DNA from 4 places in the Anaerosalibacter sp. Marseille-P3206 genome. Region 1 is predicted to be linked to each of the others. Evidence: riboswitches for the same ligand, from Rfam matches in the RefSeq annotation. Region 1 holds a riboswitch; each other region holds the start of a gene.
What was found. Region 1 has a riboswitch for cobalamin ahead of sucC (ADP-forming succinate--CoA ligase subunit beta). Riboswitches for the same ligand answer to the same signal wherever they lie in the genome.

Region 1 (3,218 bases):
TGGCCCATACGCTTACCTTTTGGTGCTGTGGCACCAGCTATAAATCCTACTACAGGTTTTGACATGTTTTCTTTGATCCATAGCGCTGCTTCTTCCTCTGCAGTACCTCCTATTTCACCAATCATAATAACTGCATTGGTATCTTCATCTTCATTGAATGCCTTTAAAACATCTATAAAATTCGTTCCATTTATGGGATCTCCACCAATACCAACAGCTGCAGACTGTCCAATTCCCTTTTGGCTTAATTGATAAACAGCTTCATAAGTCAAGGTTCCAGAACGTGATACTATCCCTACATGACCTCTTTTGTGAATATATCCAGGCATTATTCCAATTTTACATTCCTCTGGTATAACTATTCCCGGACAATTAGGCCCTATTAAACGAGTTTTCTTTCCTTCCATATATCTCTTAACTTTTACCATATCCTGCACTGGTATATGTTCAGTAATACAAACAACCATATCCAACTTAGCATCAACTGCTTCAATTATTGCATCTGGAGCCCAAGGAGCAGGAACATAAATAACAGAAACGCTTGCATTAGTTTCTTCTACAGCTTCTTTAACCGTATTAAACACTGGAACTCCTTGTACTTTTGTTCCACCCTTACCTGGAGTAACACCACCTACTATTTTTGTTCCATAATCCAACATTTCCTTTGTATGAAAACTAGCAGTTGAACCAGTTATCCCCTGTACAATTACCAATGTATCCTTATTAACCCATATACTCATAAAAATTCCCTCCTCACTTTACTAATTCAACAATTTTCTTAGCACCTTCACCCATTGAATTTGCAGTAACAATATTTAATCCTGAATTGTTAAGTATTTCTATTCCTTCATCAACATTAGTACCTTCCAATCTAACTACAATAGGCACTTTGACCTTTATATCCTTGCAAGCTTCAACAATCCCATTTGCAATTACATCACATTTGATAATTCCTCCAAAGATATTAACAAATATTCCATTTACGCGTTTATCTGAAAGAATAATCTTAAACGCCGCTTTAACATTTTCCTCTGTGGCACCACCACCAACATCTAGGAAATTTGCTGGTTCTCCACCATAATATTTTATAATATCCATTGTTGACATTGCTAAACCTGCGCCATTTACCAGACAACCAATATTGCCATCTAGTGATACATAAGAAAGATCATATTTTGAAGCTTCAATTTCTTTTTCATCTTCCTCTTCTAAATCTCTATAATCTAATATATCTTTATTACGATACAACCCATTGGAATCAAAATTCATTTTCGCATCTAATGCCATTACTCTTCCATCTTCAGTAACTACTAGAGGATTAATTTCTGCAATAGTACAATCTTTATCTACAAAACAACGATACAAATTTAGTAACAACTCTACAAATTGCTGCATAAGCTCTTTAGAAATATTAATATTAAAACCAATGCGACGTGCTTGAAAAGGAGTCAATCCAATAACAGGATCTATTATTTCTTTGTATATCTTATCTGGCATCTCTTTAGCTACATTTTCAATCTCGGTTCCTCCCTCTTCAGATGCAATTAAAACAATCCTAGATGTGCCTCTATCCAAAGTAAGTCCTATATAATATTCTTTTTTTATATCGCAGCCTTCTTCGATCAATAGTCGTGTTACCTCTTTGCCTTCAGGTCCTGTTTGGTGAGTAACTAGTTTTTTCCCTAATAGTTCATTTGCATGAAGCATTACATCATCAATACTCTTTGCTATTTTTACTCCTCCAGCTTTTCCTCTACCACCTGCATGAATCTGTGCTTTTACAACTGCTACATCGCTTTCTATTCTCCATGCCGCCTTAAAAGCTTCTTCAGGAGTAAATATTACTTGCCCCCTTGGAACCTGTATCCCATATTCATTTAATATTTCCTTTGCTTGGTATTCATGAATATTCATATTAATCCTCCATTCCTTTTAATTTTCACACAAAAAAACCTTTCTAAAGGCAGAAAGGCATAATTAACAAGTAGATAACTCTACTAATTTAATAACACCTCCTCATCCTCGTGAGTAATAAACAGCATTGCTACTATTGGCAGGTCTCCTGACTTAAGAATAACGAATCTTTCACCTTCCCATGCTCATGCACAGTGGTTTTGATAAGCTTCTATCTATTACAGTGGCGGGACCGTGTCGGAATTTCACCAAACTTCCCTTTTAAGTATTTTTATTACACCAATAGCCTCTTATTTAATTTTGTATCAAAAAATATAAAAAACCGTTAAATTTTTAACGGCAGAAAAATACACAAATATATAAACTTTATATATAAACACAAAGTCCTACAACATATTGTTACTATTTTTCCCACCGAAAAATGCAAACTGTTTATAAGCAGGTCTCCGGGCTTAGTATATGTTTATCGCCTTCCCAGAAAAATCCAGTGGCATATTGATAAACACTCTTCAATCATAATGAAGAAATACTTACCGTAGCGGGGGCTGCGTGGGCTTTTCACCCAACTTCCCTATTAATTATATAAATAAACTTATAAACATAACGGTATTTAATTTTCATATAACTATTTCACTAACCAACTCTAGTTTATGCTAAATAAATCACTTTGTCAATATTATAATTATTTTGAAAAAGGAGACCTAATGGTCTCCTTTTATACTAAATTAATTTATCCATTTCATCAACTAACTTACCAAATAATTTCAACGCCTTATCTATTGGTTCGCTAGTAGTCATATCTACTCCTGCTCTCTTAAGTACATTTATTGCATAATCTGAATCTCCGCTACTTAAAAACTCTATATATCTATCTACAGCTTCACTACCTTCTTTTAGTATTTTCTCTGATAGCGAAATTGCAGATGAAAAACCAGTTGCATATTGGAACACATAGTAATTGTAATAAAAATGAGGTATTCTAGCCCATTCCATTGCTATTTCATCGTCAATTACCATATCAGGACCATAGTATTTTTCATTTAATTTTTTATAACTATCACATAAGTAATCTGCTGTTAGTGCGCCTCCATTTTCAACATATTCATGGATATCTCTTTCAAATTCTGCAAACATAGCTTGCCTATAAATAGTACCTTTAAATTGGTCTAAATAATGATTTAGTAAATACAATTTTTCACTATTATCTTTTGCATTTTTAAGCATATGATCCATCAAAAGAGCTTCATTAGTAGTAGAAGCTATCTCGGCTAAAAATATACTATATCCTCCATAAATATATGGTT
Region 2 (3,218 bases), 1.2 Mb from region 1:
GGGGAACAACCCCTAATCTCTTTTTTATTTGCATATTATCCCTAGACATAACTTGTCCATCTATTCTCAATACCCCTGTTGTAGGTTTTAATAATCCTGTAAGCATATTGATAAGGGTACTTTTACCTGCTCCATTGGGTCCAAGAAGGCCTAAAAATTCTCCCTCTTTAATCGTTAAGCTCACATTTCCTACAGCAGTAAAATCCCCAAACTTTTTAGTCACACCATCTATTTCAATCAAACAAATCACATCCATCCTTTATTAATTAACATCTCCTCACCTTTTCGGGTATAAAATAAAGACCTACCACACTAACTGCACTTCCTGCAAGTAAAGATGAAAGAATAATAAACATAAATCTAGTCCTCTCAACATTAAGACCAAGGCCAGTAGCCACTTCATCTCCCAACATCAAAATATTTAATTTGCTTGGTAAAAGCATTACCAACACAATTCCAACTGCAGCATATGGAAACAATATCTCTTCTGGCAGAATTGCTTAAATCATATCCTTCAAATGAGAAACAAATATTTCTTGTACAGCTTCATTTTCCCCTAAACCATTAAGATAAGTTTCTACTTCAAATCCTTCACTTAAAAGAATACTCTTCCAAGAATCTTCCTCATCTCCAGCCATATCATTAGTTGCATGATCCCCTGCCACGAGCATAAATGGTTTCAAAACAATCTTTTTAATATTCTTTTCTTTCAAAATAGGAACTATATCCATAATAGTTTTACTTCCTTCCACTGTAGCAATATAAGCATTTTCAATATTCTTTTCTCTTAACTTTTCTTCAAGTATAGAATAAGACTCATCACTCACATGGTCAGTTCCATGACCCATAAATATCACTGCTTCATCATCACTAATTTTCCCAATATTAAGTGCTTCCACTACTCTTTCATAATCCCTATCATCAGACAATAATGGTTTCCCAACTTTAATATCTATACTGCTATTCTCTTTAAAGTCAGCAATTTGTTTTTGCATCTTCTCATATTCATGCCCAGGTATTATATGAAGAGATTGTACATATATCTCGTCAAATTCATCTTCCTTCAACTTGTCCAAAGCTTCAGCTACATTATCAATAACAAGCTTGTCTCTTTTTTTAAGAATATTTATAACCATCTGAGATGTAAAAGCCCTCCTCACATCGCAGTCTTTAAATTCATCTCTAATCCTATTCTCTACACTTTCAATACATTTCTTCCTAGTATCCTCATAAGTAGTTCCAAAGCTAACAACAAGAATTCCCTTTTTCATCTTATCCCTCCGTAGTTTGATTTTAAAAATAAAAAAGCCCTAACCTTCAGGTTAGGGTATTTTTTGACATAAATACACAATAAAAACAAGTAACGACTTCCCTCCGAAGGTTTACTAAAAAAGCAATAGGCAGGTCTCCTGACTTGTGTTTCATCCTACTCTCAACGCCTTCCCAGTTAAGCCAGTGGCAACAAGTTGATTTCATCACACTTACAGTAGCGGGGGCTGTATCGGATTTTAACCGATTTCCCTTTTAATCAAATGAACCTCATACTTTTTCATTATTCGATTTTATCCATTTATATATTATCATATAAGATTTTTTTGTTCAATTAATTTTTGTGTTTTTTTTGACAATGGTAGAAAACCTACATTTAATTCCCTATATATCAAATAAATATTTTATTTCCTCTTCACTTAATTTTGATACCAAAGTTTCTCCTTCTGTTATTACCTTGTCTATCATTTCTTTTTTTGATTCTTGAAGTTTAAATATCTTTTCCTCAATAGTCCCCTTGGTTATAAGTTTAATCACTTGAACTGTATTCTTCTGACCAATTCTATAAGCTCTATCTGTAGCTTGATCTTCAACAGCAGGATTCCACCAAGGGTCAAAATGAATAACCATATCTGCTCCTGTTAAATTAAGACCAGTACCTCCAGCTTTTAGCGAAATTAAAAACACATCTCCCTTTCCTCCATTGAAGTCTTTTACTAACTTACCTCTTTCCTTAACATCAGTAGAACCATCTAAATACATATATTCAATATGATTTTTTGCCAACACATCTTTTATAAGGTGTAACATACTAGTAAATTGAGAAAACAACAATATCCTATGTCCACTTTCAATAGCATCAACTAATATCTCTTCTAGTGAATCAAGTTTCCCACTACTAGCACTATAATTTTCAATAAACATTCCCGGATGACAACAAATTTGTCTTAATCTTGTAAGACCTGCTAGTATCTTTATTTGACTTCTATTAAAACCACTAACATTTATTTCTTCTTCAATTTCTCCTTTTATAGCTTGTAAATAAGCAAGGTAAATTTTTCTTTGCTCTACCGTCATATCTACTACAATTTGTTGTTCTATCTTATCTGGAAGTTCTTTTAGTACATCTTTTTTAAGCCTTCTCAAAATAAATGGCCTTATATGATTGTTTAAATCCCTAAGTGCACTTCCATCTTTGTCTCTTACAATAGGCTTTTCGTACTTTTCAATAAATTTCCCATGGGAAAGTAAATATCCAGGCATAAGATAATCAAATATAGACCAAAGTTCTGTAAGAGAATTCTCCATTGGTGTTCCTGTTAGAGCAAAATAATTCTTCGCCTTTATTCTCTTTACTGTTCTGGCATTTAATGACTTAGGATTCTTAATATGTTGAGCCTCATCTAATACAACATATCTAAAAGAAAAATCCTTGTAAAGTTCTAAATCCTTTCTAATAAGTGGATAAGAGGTAACAACAACATCATAATTCTCCATATCCTTAACCATTTGAGTTCTTTCACTTTTGCTACCTGACACTACCAATACTTTAAGTTTGGGTGCAAACTTTTCTATTTCAGATTCCCAATTGTATATTACTGAACTAGGTGCTACAACCAATGAAGGCCTTGAGCCATTTTCTTCAACTTCAGATAATAAAAATGTAATAACTTCAAGAGTCTTTCCTAATCCCATATCATCAGCTAAAATTCCACCAAATCCATAATTAGATAGTACCTTTAACCACTTAAAACCAAATCTTTGGTAATCTCTAAGAACTCCTTCTAGCCCTACTGGAATTTCAAAATCCATATCTTCAGGTTCATTTATATCATTTATTAATTTCTTAAAGCTTAAATTCTTTTTAATAAAATTAATCTGTCTATCCTTTAAATAATTATCTAAATAAGCTGCCCTAAACTTAGGTATTGAAACACTTCCATTTGCTA
Region 3 (3,218 bases), 1.7 Mb from region 1:
AGCAACTGCATAGACTATAGCACCTTCTTTTGCAAATAAATAGGCAATATCTTTACCCATCCCTGCACTTGCTCCAGTTACTACAGCTACTTTACCATGTAATTTCATATAAAACACTCCTTTTGGTTAAATTCTTAATAAGAGTTATGCTTGTTATTATATTAATATACCAATAAATGTAGATTATAAACATTAAAAAAGATATTTTCAATATTATGTAATTTTAAAAATGTTCTTTGTGTTTTTGTATGGACATAAAACAAGGTTAAATATATACTAGTATATAAGGAAGCAACAGTGACGAAATAAAAAGAATTACAAAATTCAAGGAGGGATAGTATGGATAAGGTTATTGATAGATTCAAAAGATATATTGCAGTAGATACAAAATCTGATGAAAATAGTAGTACTTGTCCAAGTACAAAAGGACAATTAGAACTGGGGGCTTTATTAGTAGAAGAATTAAAGGAAATAGGTCTTAAAGATGTAAAACAAGATAAAAATGGATATATATATGCTACACTTAAATCAAACATTGACAAAAAGGTACCAACAATAGGATTTATATCACATTTAGATACTAGTCCTGATTTGGATGGTAAATGTACAAATCCAAATATTTTCACGTATGAAGGCGGAGATATTAAATTAAATGATAAGTATACTATGACACAAAAGGAGTTTCCATTTTTAAAGGATCTTGAAGGTAAAGAACTTATTACTACAGATGGGACAACTTTATTAGGTGCAGATGATAAAGCTGGAGTGGCTGAAATCATTAGTGCCATGGAATACTTGATACTAAATCCTGAAATTAAACATGGAGATATCAAAGTTGGCTTTACACCTGATGAGGAAATAGGAAGAGGAGCAGATTTATTTGATGTAGAAGGATTTGGAGCAGATTTTGCTTATACTGTTGATGGAGGACCATTAGGTGAACTAGAATATGAAAACTTTAATGCAGCAAGTGCAAAGGTAGAAATTGAAGGACAAAATGTTCATCCTGGTTCAGCAAAAAATGTAATGATAAATTCTCTAAGAATTGCAATGGAACTTGATAGTATGTTGCCAGTAAATCAAAAACCAGAGTATACAGAAGAATATGAAGGCTTTTATCTATTGTGTGATATGAATGGTAGTGTAGAACATACTGTTTCAGATTATATTATTAGAGATCATTTCATGGATAAATTTGAAGAGAAGAAAGAACATTTTAAAAAAGTAGTTAATTTCCTAAATGAAAAATATGGAAACATTATTACCGTGGAAATAAAAGACAGTTATTATAATATGAAAGAAAAAATAGAGCCACATATGGAAATTATAGACCTTGCTAGAGACTCCATGCTAGAACTTGGAATCAAACCTCAAATTCAGCCTATTAGAGGCGGTACAGATGGAGCAAGACTTTCCTATATGGGTTTACCATGTCCTAATCTCTTTACAGGAGGGTATAACTTCCATGGAAGATTTGAATTGATACCAACAGAATCTATGAAGTTGGCAACTCAGTTGATTGTAAAGATTATTGAAAATAATGCTAAATAGATAAAATTTAATATGTTGACTATTGGTACAATCTAATACTATTAAATTGTTTAAAAGGGAAATTTGGTGAAATTCCGATACGGTCCCGCCACTGTAATAGATAGAACCTTACTTATACCACTGTACATTAGTATGGGAAGGTGTAAGGTTTGCAATTCTTAAGTCAGGAGACCTGCCAATAGAAAAACGCTGTTTATTACTCACGAGGATGGGGAGGTGTTGTTTGTTATAATTATGGAAAAAACTATGGAAAAGAAAAACAAAAAAATCAAATTTCTAGGTATGAGAGTAATAAAAACAGTTATTGCAGTATACTTGTGTTTTTTAATAAGTTTCATTAGAAAGACATCGCCTTTTTATTCTGCAATAGCTTCAATATTATGCATGCAAAATAGTCATGATAATAGTTTTAAAGTAGGAAAAAATAGAATGATTGGAACAATAATTGGTGGACTATATGGGCTGCTAGTTATAGTAGGTATTGACTATATTAATGTTGAGTTATTTAGTCCTATTTATTATTTAATTTTAAGTTTGTTTTTGATTCCAATTATATATACAAATGTTTATTGCAAAACTGCTAGTTCAACTTATATTAGTTGTGTAGTCTTTTTAAGTATTACAGTATCTCATATAGGAGATGCATCACCAACTATTTTTGCATTAAATAGGATAATTGATACATTAATAGGAATATTAATTTCTCTTTTAATAAATAAAACACTTTAAATTATTTTATAAGGCAATCCAAACATTCCCTTAAACTGCAAGTTTAAGGGAATGTTTTTTTATTATAAAGAGAATAATAAGGATTTTTGTCAAAAATACTGTTATTTTTCTATAATTTTTGTTACAATGGAGTTTGTGAATTAAAATACAATATATGAAAGGAAGGTGTAGTTTTGAATAATTTCTATAGTTTAAGAGACAATCGAGTTATTTCTAAGAAAGAAAAAAGCAAATCTGATTTTTTAAAAGGTGCAAAAGATGGACTACCTATCACACTAGGGTATATTCCTGTTGCTTTTACATTTGGCATGATGGCAGTTAATGGGGGTATACCTATTTGGATGGCAATTTTGATATCATTAACAAATCTTACATCTGCAGGACAATTTGCAGGAGCCAATTTAATTATAGCTAATGCTTCCATTTTCGAAATTACATTAACTACATTTGTAATAAATGTACGTTATATGCTAATGTCATTATCTCTTTCTCAGAAAATTTCACCTGAAACATCTTTGGCAAAGAGATGTATAATGGCTTTTGGAATTACAGATGAGATTTTTACAGTTGCATCCTTAGAAGAAAAAGAGATTACTTTTTCCTATATGATGGGATTAACTGTTTGTCCTTATTTTGGATGGGCTTTAGGTACTACATTAGGAGCAATGATAACTTCATTATTGCCAGAATCATTGCAAAGTTCAATGGGAATAGCATTATATGCAATGTTTATTGCACTTATTGTTCCATCAGCCAAAAAATCTAAATCCGCATTAATTGTTGTAATAGTTGCAGTATTAATGAGTTGTACTTTTGAATTGTTACCAAGTATGAAAATAATTTCAGGAGGATGGAGTATAATCATTACTACTGTTATAGCAGCAACTATAGGAGCAATACTTTTCCCAAGAAAGGATGATTAATTTGAGTAAAAAACT
Region 4 (3,218 bases), 650 kb from region 1:
TTTTTGACCATCCCATTAAATTCGACTACATGTGTATCTTCATTGGAGTAGAAATATTCCCAAGCGGGATTATAAAAGTAGTTGTCAAAGGCCTCTCGTATAGTTGGATATGAATGATTAGTGAAATGGCCATTTTGAACAAAATCTAAACATGTATTTTCATAATCTATTATACCTTCTACTGTGAAAAAAGAGGCTAATACTTTATCTTTAAGTCTATGTCCTCTTTGTGAGTATATATTGTCTTCGATTACTATAGTATACTGGGAATTGTAATCATAGTTTTTTAAAGGAGTAATAGTAATGTTTTGTTCATCAGAGCTTATTTTAGCATCTGTTGGGAATTTATTGCCATTAGAATCTAATATATATATATTATCTTCCAATGCATCTTTATTTAATTTCATGTTAAATTTAATATTCCATGCCTTATTAAGAGGAATATCATAAGAGGTTTTCCAAGTAATTATATTTTCAGGAGAAGCTTTTTTTATAGTAGAGCCAATTATAAAGTTGTCACCAATAGGATATGTTTGGACATTACTTGTTCTTACGTTATTCATAGTATAGTAATAAATTTCTTGTAGAGTTACATTACCATCATAGTTACCATCAGCTAGAAAATTGCCATTATATCCATTGCCCATTACAAAAGCTCTAGTGAATTCTCCTCCCCACCCCCAACTATCTGAAAAATTATATTCATAGGAATATTGATTTATTGAAGCTGCTGTAATAACTTTGTATTTACTATCTGTTAAGTAGCTTCGGCTTTTTATTTTTGTAAAGGCATCTAAAATAGATTGATTATAATTTTTTAGATAATCTTCTTCTGTATAGTTGTTTTCAGACATTGTTCCAAAGCTCTTATTTATGAATCCTCCTGAGTGACAACTATCTAATATCACTACAATTGTCCCAGGTATATTTCTTAGTTCTTTTTCTAATTCATGAACGCTTAAACCATATTCATCTACTCCTATTAAATAGGATGTATTATTTGAAATATCATATGCACCGTGGCCTGAATAGTATAGGTAGGAAACATCTCTTGGTTTAGCGTCTTTAAATGCTTCTCTAATACTATTTATTATCTCATCTTTTGTTAAATTTTGATTCTTTATTATACTAGTGAAAGGTGTATTGTTTGTTCCAAAGTAATTAAAAGTAAGAGCATTTTCAACTCTTATTAAGTCGTTTGATGGACCATTGAGGTTTTCAGAAGTTTGATAATTACTATTACCTATTAGTAAAGCTCTGTAGGTTGGAGTTTCAATTCCATAGCTTACAGTTGGTACAAAACTAAGTAATAAAACAAATGCTAATATTGTAATTATAGTATTTTTTTTAATCAAATTATCTCCCCCTTGTATAAATATGTTTGCAGAATAATGTTATATTTATATATTCGATAAATAAAAAAAAACTCCTTCTATAAAGTAGGAGTTTTAATATGTAAAGGCAAGCTATAAGCTTGCCTCAGTTGTAGACAGAACTGCTATTAGTCTAAAGGTTGAGTGCTATGTCAACCTTCAAATATATAATATAAAAATATTAAAAACAATTCAATGATATATATTTGGCTAATGTTCATAGATTTGTTATGGAGACTAAATAAAACCATGCTGCGACATAAGGTGAGACAGTAGGGAAGGTTTTTTTGTCGCAAAACTTACGGTACTTGGGCTTGACAAATCTTTAACCACCTAGTAAAATTTAACTGTCAATTTAATAGTTTAAAATAGGTTCTATTAATTTTTAATTTGTAGATTAAAAGGGAAGTTGGGTGAAAATCCCACACGGTCCCGCCGCTGTAATAGAGTAGTTTTTTCAATATGCCACTGGGAAACTGGGAAGGCTGAAAAAACAATGAGGCTTAAGTCAGAACACCTGCCTATTTTATATTACTATACTTTACGGACGATAAAGGGGGTAAATAAAATGGTTTATAGACATTCTCTATGAGCAATCCTTTGTTGTGTGTATTAAAGGATTGTTTTTTTATTAAATTTAATTAGGGGGAAATATGAAAATAGCAATTGGAATATGTGAAAAAATTAATGGTATATGTACAACTATGGGATGTTTCAGGGCTTATAATAATAAAGAAAAACATTTTTCCCAATATAAGAATATAGATACTGAAATTATGTCTTTCTTTACTTGTGATATTTGCTCTAAAAATACTAAGGAAAATATAATAAATATAGCAGAAAAATTAAAAGAAAATGGAGTTGATAAACTTCATCTAGGAGTTTGTATAGTTAAATGTGAAGCTAATAGATTAGACGAAATAAAGGAGATTTTTGAATCAAAGGGTATTCAGATTATCGAAGGTACTCATTAAAACACATAAGGAGAGGATAGCATGAAAAAGTTTTTAAGTTTGTTTTTAGCTATAATTATGATTTTTGGAGTTACTGGATGTAGTAAGGAATCTGATGTTAAGGAAAATGTTTCTACAGTTGCTCAAGAGTCTATGGAAGAGTCAGAAAATAATAATGAATCTCACTATCCAGTAACTATAAAGACGTATAATTATTCTGCTGAACCTGTGGAGATTACATTTGAAAAGTCACCAGAAAGGGTTTTGGCTGTATATCAAAATTCTATTGAAACATTATTAGCATTAGGATTGGAAGATAGAATTGTTGCTACAGCTGGATTAGATCATGAAGTAAAAGACGAATACAAAGAAGCTTTTGAAAAAGTTAAATATTATGAAAATAGACCTACAAAAGAGGAAGTTCTTGCAATGGAACCTGACTTTATACTAAGCTGGTATTCTCTATTTGGTGAAAAGAATTTAGGAGATGTTGATTTTTGGCATGAAAGAGGGATTAACACCTATATGGCACAGAATAGTGGTGTTGTACAACCTAATTCCTTAGAAAACGAATATGAAGATATTTTAAATATGGGTAAAATTTTTGATGTTGAAGATAAAGCAAATGAAATAGTTAACAACATGAAAGATGAAATAGAAAAAGCTAAAAATTTTGCAAAAGATAAAGATCCAGTAAAAACTGTTATCTTAGAAATTGGTGGAGATAATGTATTTAGAATCTATGGAGAAGATAGTATAGGAGGAAATGTAGCTACTCAGGTTGGTGCAGATTTAGTTGCAAGGCAAAATGGAAATATTGGTGGAGAAGATTTAGTAAAACTTAATCCTGATGTAATTTTCACTGTTTATTATGGTGATGAAATAGATAGGG

Region 2: linked by a shared signal. The riboswitch ahead of BQ9840_RS06535 (sirohydrochlorin cobaltochelatase) and the one ahead of sucC (ADP-forming succinate--CoA ligase subunit beta) in region 1 are both predicted to bind cobalamin.
Region 3: linked by a shared signal. The riboswitch ahead of BQ9840_RS04005 (FUSC family protein) and the one ahead of sucC (ADP-forming succinate--CoA ligase subunit beta) in region 1 are both predicted to bind cobalamin.
Region 4: linked by a shared signal. The riboswitch ahead of BQ9840_RS09070 (CGGC domain-containing protein) and the one ahead of sucC (ADP-forming succinate--CoA ligase subunit beta) in region 1 are both predicted to bind cobalamin.

Annotation. Positions count from the first base shown of each region.
Region 1 covers NZ_FUHM01000002.1:2,268,362-2,271,579, reverse strand. Annotated here, with positions in the region: gene sucD (succinate--CoA ligase subunit alpha) at 1-740, opposite strand, end outside; gene sucC (ADP-forming succinate--CoA ligase subunit beta) at 754-1,914, opposite strand; cobalamin riboswitch at 2,035-2,213, opposite strand; cobalamin riboswitch at 2,334-2,525, opposite strand; gene pepF (oligoendopeptidase F) at 2,635-3,218, opposite strand, start outside.
Region 2 covers NZ_FUHM01000002.1:1,050,366-1,053,583, forward strand. Annotated here, with positions in the region: gene BQ9840_RS06525 (ABC transporter ATP-binding protein) at 1-241, opposite strand, end outside; gene BQ9840_RS06530 (iron chelate uptake ABC transporter family permease subunit) at 267-479, opposite strand; gene BQ9840_RS06535 (sirohydrochlorin cobaltochelatase) at 501-1,271, opposite strand; cobalamin riboswitch at 1,382-1,557, opposite strand; gene BQ9840_RS06540 (SNF2 helicase associated domain-containing protein) at 1,654-3,218, opposite strand, start outside.
Region 3 covers NZ_FUHM01000002.1:555,888-559,105, reverse strand. Annotated here, with positions in the region: gene BQ9840_RS04015 (SDR family NAD(P)-dependent oxidoreductase) at 1-108, opposite strand, end outside; gene pepT (peptidase T) at 340-1,551, shown strand; cobalamin riboswitch at 1,558-1,746, shown strand; gene BQ9840_RS04005 (FUSC family protein) at 1,771-2,280, shown strand; gene BQ9840_RS04000 (AzlC family ABC transporter permease) at 2,454-3,203, shown strand; gene BQ9840_RS03995 (AzlD domain-containing protein) at 3,196-3,218, shown strand, end outside.
Region 4 covers NZ_FUHM01000002.1:1,619,763-1,622,980, forward strand. Annotated here, with positions in the region: gene BQ9840_RS09065 (caspase family protein) at 1-1,355, opposite strand, end outside; cobalamin riboswitch at 1,727-1,913, shown strand; gene BQ9840_RS09070 (CGGC domain-containing protein) at 2,027-2,347, shown strand; gene BQ9840_RS09075 (ABC transporter substrate-binding protein) at 2,369-3,218, shown strand, end outside.